3 regions of the Faecalibacterium sp. I3-3-33 genome follow, and region 2 is predicted to be linked to each of the others. Evidence: predicted binding sites of a transcription regulator. Region 2 holds the regulator's gene; each other region holds the start of a gene.

Region 1 (3,253 bases), 530 kb from region 2:
GCCTTCTAGTTTTATGCTCTGATTGTACTCGCTTGCGCCGGTTTATACAAGGGGACGGCAAAAAAATGTTACAATTGGCGTGCGTTTTCATTTTACGAACGCATCATTCCGGGCAGACCGCAGTCTGCCCGGAATGATGCAATTAAAAACATTTTTCCGTTAAAAAAAGCCGCTGCACATGCACGGTGCAGCGGCTCTCGGAGTTTACTTTTGTAGATTACAGCTGGCTCTTATACAGCTCCACGATCTCCTCCACGCTGGTGTCGCGGGGGTTGCCGGGACGGCAGGCGTCTGCAAAAGCGGACTCGGCGAGGAACTGGATATCCTGTTCCTTCAGGATGCCGTGCAGGTTTGCGGGGATGCCCACATCTGCGCTCAGCTGCTTGACGGCAGCGATGGTGGCATCAGCGGCTTCCACATCGTTCATCTCGTCGATGCCCATAACGCCCATGGCCTTGCCCACGGCGCGGTAACGCTCACCGGCAACGCTCTTGTTGTATTCCAGACCCACCGGCAGCAGAATGGCGCAGGCCACACCGTGGGGGGTATCATACAGAGCAGACAGGCCGTGTGCCATGGAGTGCACGATGCCCAGACCCACGTTGGAGAAGCCCATACCGGCAATGTACTGACCCAGAGCCATGCCCTCGCGGCCCTCCGGGGTGTTCTGCACAGCGCCGCGCAGGCTCTGGCTGATGAGCTTGATGGCTTCCAGATGGAACATATCGGAGATGACGCAGTGGCCCTTGGTGATGTAGCCCTCGATGGCGTGGGTCAGCGCATCCATACCGGTAGCGGCAGTCAGGCCCTTGGGCATGGAGGACATCATATCGGGGTCGACCACAGCGATCTCGGGGATATCGTTGGTGTCGACGCAGACGAACTTGCGCTTTTTCTCCACATCGGTGATGACGTAGTTGATGGTGACCTCAGCAGCAGTACCGGCGGTGGTGGGCACTGCAATGGTGAACACTGCGTGCTTCTTGGTGGGAGCAACGCCTTCCAGAGAGCGGACGTCCGCAAACTCAGGGTTATTGATGATGATACCAATGGCCTTTGCGGTATCCATGGAGGAGCCGCCGCCGATGGTCACGATGCAGTCAGCCTCGGCAGCCTTGAAGGCAGCCACGCCGTCCTGTACGTTGGCGATGGTGGGGTTGGGCTTGATCTCGCTGTACACAGCGTAGGCAAAGTTTGCAGCATCCAGCAGGTCGGTGACCTTTTTGGTAACGCCAAACTTGATCAGGTCGGGGTCGGAGCAGACGAAAGCCTTCTTGTAGCCGCGGGCGGTCAACTCGGGAACGATGTTCTCGATAGCGCCGTGGCCGTGGTAGGAGATGGTATTCAGAACAATGCGGTCAGCCATAATATAAATCCTCCAAATCTGTTTGCAGCCGCCTTTCCGGCGGCGTTTCTCTACGTTTCAGCATAGCACATCGTCAAAAAATTTGCAATGTAAAATTGTTTAAATTTGTAGCATATTTTTATACTTGTGTATCGTTTTCTGTTATTTTTGTCTGTTTCCAAGGATTATCATCCCCTGCAAAAAAACAATCCTTGCCAAATGGCCGTGCCTGTGTTATACTATTCTGGTAACCTTTGCTGGTGTGGCGCAATGGCAGCGCAACTGATTTGTAATCAGTGGGTTGCAGGTTCAACTCCTGTCACCAGCTCCAAGAAAAATCCTGCGATATACCGCTAGAATGGCGGCGTGTATCGTGGGATTTTTGCTTTTATATGCGTTGCAAAATGCCCGGAAAGGATGGCATAATCTAACAAAGAAGCCAACAAATCAGCATTTCGCCCTCTGCATAACACACATCTGTATTACCTGCGCCGCCGGGTGCCACCCGGGGTGACAAACAGCACCTGCCAAAAGACATCTAAGGTGTTCCCCCGCAGACATTTTTGGTGTATAATGGTAAAAACGCACTCAAATCAAAGGAGGAACCAAGCATGATCCAATTCGGTCTGCGTCTGCACGACGCGGAAAAGCTGCCCATTGAGCAGGTGCTGCCGCTGGTGCACCAGAAGGGCTTTTCCTGCGTGCATCTGGCACTGAGCAAATCCCTGAAGGAGTTGCCCAACACCCCCTCTGCTCTCACCCCCGGCTACGCGGCCTATCTGCGCCGCCTGTTTGCCAAAAACGAGCTGGACATTGCGGTGCTGGGCAACTACCTGAATCTGGCGCACCCGGATGCGGATGCCCTGCACGCCATTCAGGAAAAGTACTACGCGCATATCCGCTTTGCCAGCCTGCTGGGCTGCGGCATGGTGGGCACCGAGACCGGTGCACCCAACGCGGAGTACAAGTTCTGCCCGGAGTGCCGCAGCGATGCCGCCCTTGCCACCTTTATCAAAAACTTCAAGCCGGTGGTGCGCTGCGCCGAGCAGTACGGCGTGACCATTGCCATTGAGCCGGTGGTCAAGCACATCGTGTATGACGCCCGCCGCGCCCGCACTGTACTGGACGAGATCGGCAGCCCCAATCTGCAAATTCTGCTGGACCCGGTGAACCTTTTGAACATGGAAAACGTAGACCGCCGGGAGGAAGTGTTCGCCGAGGCTATCGAGCTGCTGGGCAAGGACGTGGCCATGATCCACTTCAAGGACTTCTTGCGGCAGGATGCCGGCGGGCAGCTGGCTGCCACCGGTGCCGGGCAGGGCGGCATGGGCGACTACCGCACCATTCTGCGGTTCGCCAAGGAGCAAAAGCCCTATGTGTTCGCCACCTTGGAGAACACTACCCCGGAAAACGCCGTCCAGTGCCTACAATACCTGCAAAAGCAGTACGATGAGTGCTGACAACAAACTGAACCGCAGGCTGCTGGCCGCAGCCGTCTGTGGTTTTATGGTATGAAAAAAGTCTGAACCGGTGGCTGATGCCTCAGTTCAGACTTTTTTGTTATTCTATGCTTTTATCTGCCAGCGGCAAAGGCTCATGCCTTTACATTTCCATTATTTTGGCTATTTATTAAAAAAAAGTTTTTGTTGCAGTTTCAGCTCATGACAAAAAAAGAGATAGACCGCCCTTTCCGGGAAGTCTATCTCTTTTTGTTGGGGCTGTTTTCTGCTTTCCCTTATCGCTGAGAAATGTTTATGCTGCGGTGCGCTCCACGCCGTTGATGATTGTTTTGCCGTAGTCGGTGTTGCCACTGCCTACTGTACGCACACAACTTTCCATGCCCTTGCCGTTGGCCGTAATGGTACCATAGTTGGTGCAGTCGCTCACATCTGCCTGGAAACCATGCAA
Region 2 (3,253 bases):
GCGCCGGTAGCCATCAGGAAGTTACGACGAGAAATTGCCTTGCTCATTTTTGTTCTCCTCCTAATAGAAAACATCTTCATGCAGGGGGTCTGCACATGCCCCCTTGTATACAATTATGATAACAAAAGCCACAAGAAAAAGAAAGATGCAATTTACAGTGATACAGGATAAAAACGTACAAATATTGCCCTTGTTTTCAGAACAGATTCGACGTCCTTGCCGAAATGAATAAACTTGCGCTGAAAAACTGTGCAACTTGTATACTTCAATGACTTGCATAAAAATCTGGGATGCAACAGGGGCATAACGGCAAAAATTTCAATAATTCCTGTTACATTTGCCGTTCTGCCTGTAAAATTTCACGCTTTGCAGCTGCCACCCATACCCATCTTCTTTAGCCCGTTCTCCCCTTCAGCAGACAAATGTCCCGCCGCAACTGATATATCAATAGTGCAAAAAACGTGCGTATTTCGCCCAGTTGATATATCAGTCCCTCTAAATGCAACAAATTGATATATCAGTCTGTATACAGCCTATGGGGGGTACCCCTTCCGTCTGCTCACTGCGTTCGCAGTCACCTTCCCCAAGGGCAGCGTCCTCGCCCTCTCAGTCACCTGCGGTAACAGCTCTCCCAAAGGGAGAGCCAAGAGCACTGCCGGAAGCTTCCTCGGTATACCTAATACTTTAGCGATAAACCTTACGGCTTGGCTCTCCCTTCGGGAGAGCTGGCGCGGGAGCGCCTGAGAGGGTTCATTCCACGCAAAAAAGCCGCTGCACCCGGCACGGTGCAGCGGCTTGTATATAATATAAAAGTATCTCAGTTTTCCTTTGCAGCGTAGAACGCCCGCCGCGCTTTGAAGTAGCACTGGGGGCACATGCTGACGTACTGCACATCGTTTTCAAGGTCGATGGCTACCTGCTCGCCCTCAAAGACGAACTGCCCGTTCACCTTGCGGCAGTTGCAGATGGCCTTGCGCCCGCAGGTGCATATCGTCTTCATCTCCTCGATGGTGTGCGCCAGCTCCAGCAGACGGGTAGAGCCCGGGAATCCCTTGAGGGAAAAATCTGCCCGCAGACCGTAGCAGATCACCGGGATGTTCAGATCTACCGTGACCATGAACAGCTGCTCGGCCTGCTCCGGGGTGAAGAACTGGCTCTCGTCGCACAGCACACAGGCCAGCGGCCCGGCGGCATCGTTTGCCGCCTTCACAGCTGCAAACACGTCCAGCTCCGGCGGGATCAGCAGGTCTGCTTTGCGGCGCACGCCCAGACGGCTCACCAGCTCCCCGCCGCCCTTGGTATCCACCTGCGGCTTTAAAATGAGCACCTTCATGCCCTGCTCTTCGTAGTTGTGTGCCACCTGCATCAGCGCCGTGCTCTTGCCGCTGTTCATGGCACCGTAGCGGAAATACAATTTTGCCATGCCGTCACTCCTGATTGCGCAGACGGTAGCCCAAGCTCATCAGGCTGTCGCCCAGATGGACGTTTTCCACCACCACATCGGGGTAAGGCACCGACAGGTCATAGTGGGAGAAGTTCCAGAAGCCCTCGATGCCCAGATCCACCAGCCGTCCGCTCACCTGCTGTGCACCATCGCGGGGCACACAGAGCACCGCCACCTTGGGCTTGTTTTCCTCGCAGAATGCCTCCAGCTCGTCAATGTGCCGGATGCGGATGCCGCTGATCTCCTTGCCCACCTCGTTTTCAGCCACATCAAAAGCGGCGATCAGTTTGTAACCGTTGGTGTCGGTGGTGATAAAGCGGCTCACCGCCTTGCCCAAACGGCCGCAGCCGATCAGAATGGTGGGCAGGCGGTCGCCGTTGCCGAACAGCAGGCTTTCCAGAATGGAAAGCAGGTTCTCCACCGAGTAGCCGATGCCCTGCCGTCCGTTCACGTCACCGATGCAGTTGAAGTCCTGCCGCACCTGCGAGGCGGTGGTGCCCATCTGGGAAGCCAGCTCCCGGGAGGAGATGCTGGTAATGCCGTCGGCCTGCAAGGAGCGCAGATACCGGTAATATTTGGGGAGACGCTTGATCACAGGGATCGATGCTTTTTGGGGGGTGTTCATAGGAAAATTCTCCTTTCTGCCCAACGCGCTGCAGCTTCTGCCGCCATGCAAGGGGCTTCTTTGCGCGCAGAGAGATGTTCCGTTTTATCCTGTTATATTATTTAAAGTATACAGCATGAAAGGCGAATGTCAAATACCTATTTGTAAAAAAGCAAAAAATTCACAAAGTTTTTTGTTTCTTTTCTCCTGCATACTTCCCCGGCTGCCGGGGGATACTGACCCCACAAAGACCCCGCTACGGAAGGAGAACGCGCATGGATACGGCAAAAGACACCCCCGCAGAGCAGCACCGGATGGAAAAAGAGGATATCGAAGATCTGGGCACGGTCACCCTGAGCCGGGGCGGTCATGTCATCCACTGCCTGACCGTCATCGGCCAGATCGAAGGGCATACCGAAGCGCCGCAGGGGCAAAAGACCACCAAATACGAGCACGTCATCCCCCAGCTGGTGGCGGTACAGGAGGACCCCCGCATCGAGGGGCTGCTGGTGCTGCTGAACACGGTGGGCGGCGATGTGGAGACCGGCCTTGCACTGGCAGAGCTGATCGCCAGTATCTCCAAGCCCAGCGCCACACTGGTGCTGGGCGGCGGGCACTCCATCGGCATCCCGCTGGCGGTCAGCGCGCGGCACAGCTTTATTGTCCCCACCGCCACCATGACAGTGCATCCGGTGCGGCACTCCGGGCTGATCTTAGGCGTGCCGCAGACCATGCACTGCTTTGAGCAGATGCAGCAGCGCATCACCGGTTTTGTAGCCGCCCACAGCGGCATGCCGGAAAAGCGCTACACCCAGCTGATGCTCCACACCGGGGAGCTGGTCATGGACATGGGCACAGTGCTGGACGGACGCCGCGCCGTAAAGGAAAAGCTGATCGACGAGCTGGGCGGTCTTTCGGACGCGCTGGCATGGCTGTATAAGGAAATTGAGCGGGGGTGAATCTTTGCGGCTTCCCCCGCCGGGCGATTTGAACTGCGCTCCGCGTTCGCTTTGCGCATATTCAGCGGAATTATTTTTTTATTTGCAGTTCCGAAACGCCTGCGGGCGTTTCGGAACTGCCTTTTCACGAGAGGGGCTGGATTCGTTCCATTTTCCTCCAACAAAAACAACATTATGGTTTGCCATTTTTGCCCTTGCGTGGTACAATAGTAGAATCAATTATTGTGTCTATGGGAAGTTGGGGAA
Region 3 (3,253 bases), 880 kb from region 2:
GGGAATACCCGCAGCGCTTATTAAATTTTGTTGCTTCTGCGCCAGATATGCAGCTTATCGGCCTCGCGGATCAGCTCCTCACGGAAATCCGGGTGTGCCACGCTGATCAGAGCCTCGGCCTTTTCCCAGGAGGTCAAGCCCTTCAGGTTCACGCAGCCATACTCGGTGCACAGATAGTGCACGTTGGCGCGGGTGTCGGTAACGATGCTGCCATTCTCCAGCGTGGGACGGATGCGGCTTTCCAGCTGGCCGGTCTTTTTATTAAAGAAGGTGGAGGACAGGCAGATAAAGCTCTTGCCACCCTTGGAAAGGTATGCGCCCAGCACGAAGTCCAGCTGACCGCCTGCGCCGGAAATGTGCTTCACACCGGCGCTCTCGGCATTCACCTGACCAAACAGGTCGATATCCACGGCATTGTTGATGGAGATAAAGTTATCCAGTGCGGAAATGCTGCGGATGTCGTTAGTGTAGTCCACCGGGGCAGACATGCACTCCGGGTTATCGTTCAGGTAATCGTACATCTTCTGGGTGCCGGCACCAAAGGCGTAGACCTGACGGCCCTTGTCCAGCTGCTTGCGGCTGCCGTTGATCTTGCCGGCCTTGGCAATATCCACAAAGGCATCCACATACATTTCGGTGTGCACGCCCAGATCCTTCAGATTGCTCTGTGCGATCAGCCCGCCGATGGCGTTGGGCATACCGCCGATGCCCAGCTGCAGGCAGGCACCGTTAGGGATCTGCGGCACGATGAGGTTGGCCACCTTCAGATCCACCTCGGTGGCGGCACCGGCAGCGGCCATCTGGCCGATGGGGGGATTTGCGCCCTCTACAATGCCGGTCACCTGAGAAACGTGTACGCAGTTCTCCATGCCGCCAAGGCAGCGCGGCATATTGGTGTTGACCTCCACGATGATCTTTTTGGCCTTCTCACAAACAGCGCCCAGATGCGAAGCGCTGGGGCCGAAGTTGAAGTAGCCGTGCTCGTCCATGGGGGTCACCTGAAATACTGCCACATCCACGGGGTCGCTGCTCTCGCGGTAGTAGCGGGGCAGCTCAGAGTAGCGGATGGGGGAGTAGAAGGAGAAGCCCTGCGCAATGGCCTTGCGCTCAATGCCGCCCATGTGCCAGCTGTTCCAAGTCATGTGGGCAGCAGGGTCGTCGATCTGGAAGATCTCCGGCACCCACATCAGAATGCCGCCCCGGAAGTTGACCCCTTCCAGCTCCGGCAGGCGCTTCGCCAGTTCGGCATCCACGGCCACAGGGGTGTTCACAGCCCAGCCGTAATCCACCCAGTCGCCGCTTTTGACCAGAGCAGCAGCCTGCGCAGCAGTCATAAGCTTCTGTGCGTACAGTTCCTTGCAATCCATTATAAACCATCCTCTCTTAAAATACATAAAAGAATTGTAAACAATTCTGTGCGGACAAATTATGCAGCTGTTTTACGCCTGTTTTGCGGAATGCACACCGTTTTGCCACATCTGTATGGTAACCTTATAAACAAGGCAGCAGTGTGTGTTCCGCGCTGCGCAGAACAGCTCAACTTAGTTATAACATTAACAAAGTGTAGAATCAATAGTTTTGGCTAAAAAACAGCCGGTATAGCATAATGAACAGTTTTCTTGGCTTTATGTGGGGATTGTTTGGTACGTAAAAAACAAAAAAATTGAGAAAAAGTCTTGATAAAATTTTGACGATGTGCTTTACTAATAGCGTGGGAAGCAACTGCGGAGCAGTGCGGAATGATTCGTTTAAAATTTAACGATAAAACGCACCACAGCAGTTACAGGTTGCACCCAAGGCTGGAAAGTGCTATCATGGCAGAACCACATCGCGCTTAGTAATTACAGCGCACAAGGAGGACACTGACCGATGGCAACAGCAGTTTATCCCGGGTCGTTCGATCCGGTCACCAAGGGACATCTTGATATCATCAAGCGCGCAGCAAAGATCAACGACCACCTCATTGTGGCGGTGCTGATCAACAGCGCCAAGCATCCGCTGTTCACAGTGGAGGAGCGGGTGGCTATGCTGCAGGAATGCTGCAAGAACATCCCCAACGTGACCGTGGAAGGCTTCGACGGCCTGACCGTGGAGTTCGCAAAAAAGCGCCACGCATCCGTAATGGTGCGCGGGCTGCGGGCGGTAACGGACTTTGAAAACGAGATCCAGCTTGCGCAAACGAACCACGCACTGATGCCCGGCATCGAGACCATGTTTCTTGCCACCAGCATCAAATGGAGTTATCTTTCCTCCACCATCGTAAAGGAAGCAGCGTATTACGGCAGTGACATCAGCAAGTTCGTCACACCCAATGTGGAAAAGGCCGTCAACGAAAAATACGCACAGCTCCGGGAGAGGGAAGAGACCTGATACCGCAAAAATGCCGCAGGGCGTTTTGATAAATGGGTAACCGATAAGTAACACACATACACAATTCAGGAGGCTATTCACATGAAAAAGATCGTTATCGCATCTGCATGCCGCACCGCTATCGGCAAGTTCGGTGGCACTCTGGCCAACGTTCCCGCTGCTGAGCTGGGCTCCATCGTCATTAAGGAAGCTCTGGACCGTGCAAACGTCAAGCCCGAGCAGGTCGATCATGTTTACATGGGCTGCGTCATTCAGGCTGGTCTGGGCCAGAACGTCGCTCGTCAGGCTGCCCTGAAGGCTGGTCTGCCCATCGAGACCCCCGCTGTCACCGTCAACGTGGTCTGCGGCTCCGGTCTGAACTGCGTGAACATGGCTGCTCAGATGATCGAGGCAGGCGATGCTGATATCGTTGTTGCAGGCGGCATGGAGAACATGGATATGGCTCCCTTCGCACTGCAGAAGGCTCGCTACGGCTACCGCATGGGCGCTCCCATGGGCAAGAGCGAGATCGTGGATACCATGGTCAACGATGCACTGTGGGATGCCTGCGGCTTCAACAAGCACATGGGCATGACCGCTGAGAACGTCTGCACCAACGAGACCTACCAGAAGAAGTACGGCTACAGCCCCATCACCCGCGAGATGCTGGACGAGTTCGCATACAACAGCCAGCTGAAGGCTGACAAGGCCATCAAGGACGGCGCTTTCAAGGACGAGATCGTTCCTGTTGTCATCAAGGGCAAGAAGGGCGACACCGTGTTCGATACCGATGAGGGCCCCCGTCTGAGCGCTCCCGAGGTTCTGGCAAAGCTGAAGCCCGCCTTCACCAAGGACGGCATCGTCACCGCTGCTAACTCTTCTGCCATCAACGACGGCGCTGCTG

Evidence for each region. The regulator Rex, encoded in region 2, represses fermentation and respiration genes when NADH is low (regulators of the CRP and FNR family bind a similar motif). The targets are predictions, from matches to a motif close to ATTGTTAANNNNTTAACAAT.
Region 1: fucO (lactaldehyde reductase) is a predicted target of Rex. The motif match lies at 1,436-1,455, and genes of this name have one in related genera.
Region 3: coaD (pantetheine-phosphate adenylyltransferase) is a predicted target of Rex. The motif match lies at 1,676-1,695, and genes of this name have one in related genera.

Annotation. Positions count from the first base shown of each region.
Region 1 covers NZ_CP094469.1:1,133,538-1,136,790, reverse strand. Annotated here, with positions in the region: gene fucO (lactaldehyde reductase) at 218-1,366, opposite strand; tRNA gene MTP39_RS05515 (tRNA-Thr) at 1,602-1,676, shown strand; gene MTP39_RS05510 (sugar phosphate isomerase/epimerase family protein) at 1,957-2,805, shown strand; gene MTP39_RS05505 (leucine-rich repeat domain-containing protein) at 3,098-3,253, opposite strand, start outside.
Region 2 covers NZ_CP094469.1:599,908-603,160, reverse strand. Annotated here, with positions in the region: gene MTP39_RS02865 (ABC transporter substrate-binding protein) at 1-47, opposite strand, end outside; gene MTP39_RS02860 (thymidine kinase) at 818-1,423, opposite strand; gene MTP39_RS02855 (redox-sensing transcriptional repressor Rex) at 1,428-2,069, opposite strand; gene MTP39_RS02850 (ClpP family protease) at 2,324-3,007, shown strand.
Region 3 covers NZ_CP094469.1:1,476,764-1,480,016, forward strand. Annotated here, with positions in the region: gene MTP39_RS07085 (butyryl-CoA:acetate CoA-transferase) at 21-1,367, opposite strand; gene coaD (pantetheine-phosphate adenylyltransferase) at 1,870-2,370, shown strand; gene MTP39_RS07095 (acetyl-CoA C-acetyltransferase) at 2,452-3,253, shown strand, end outside.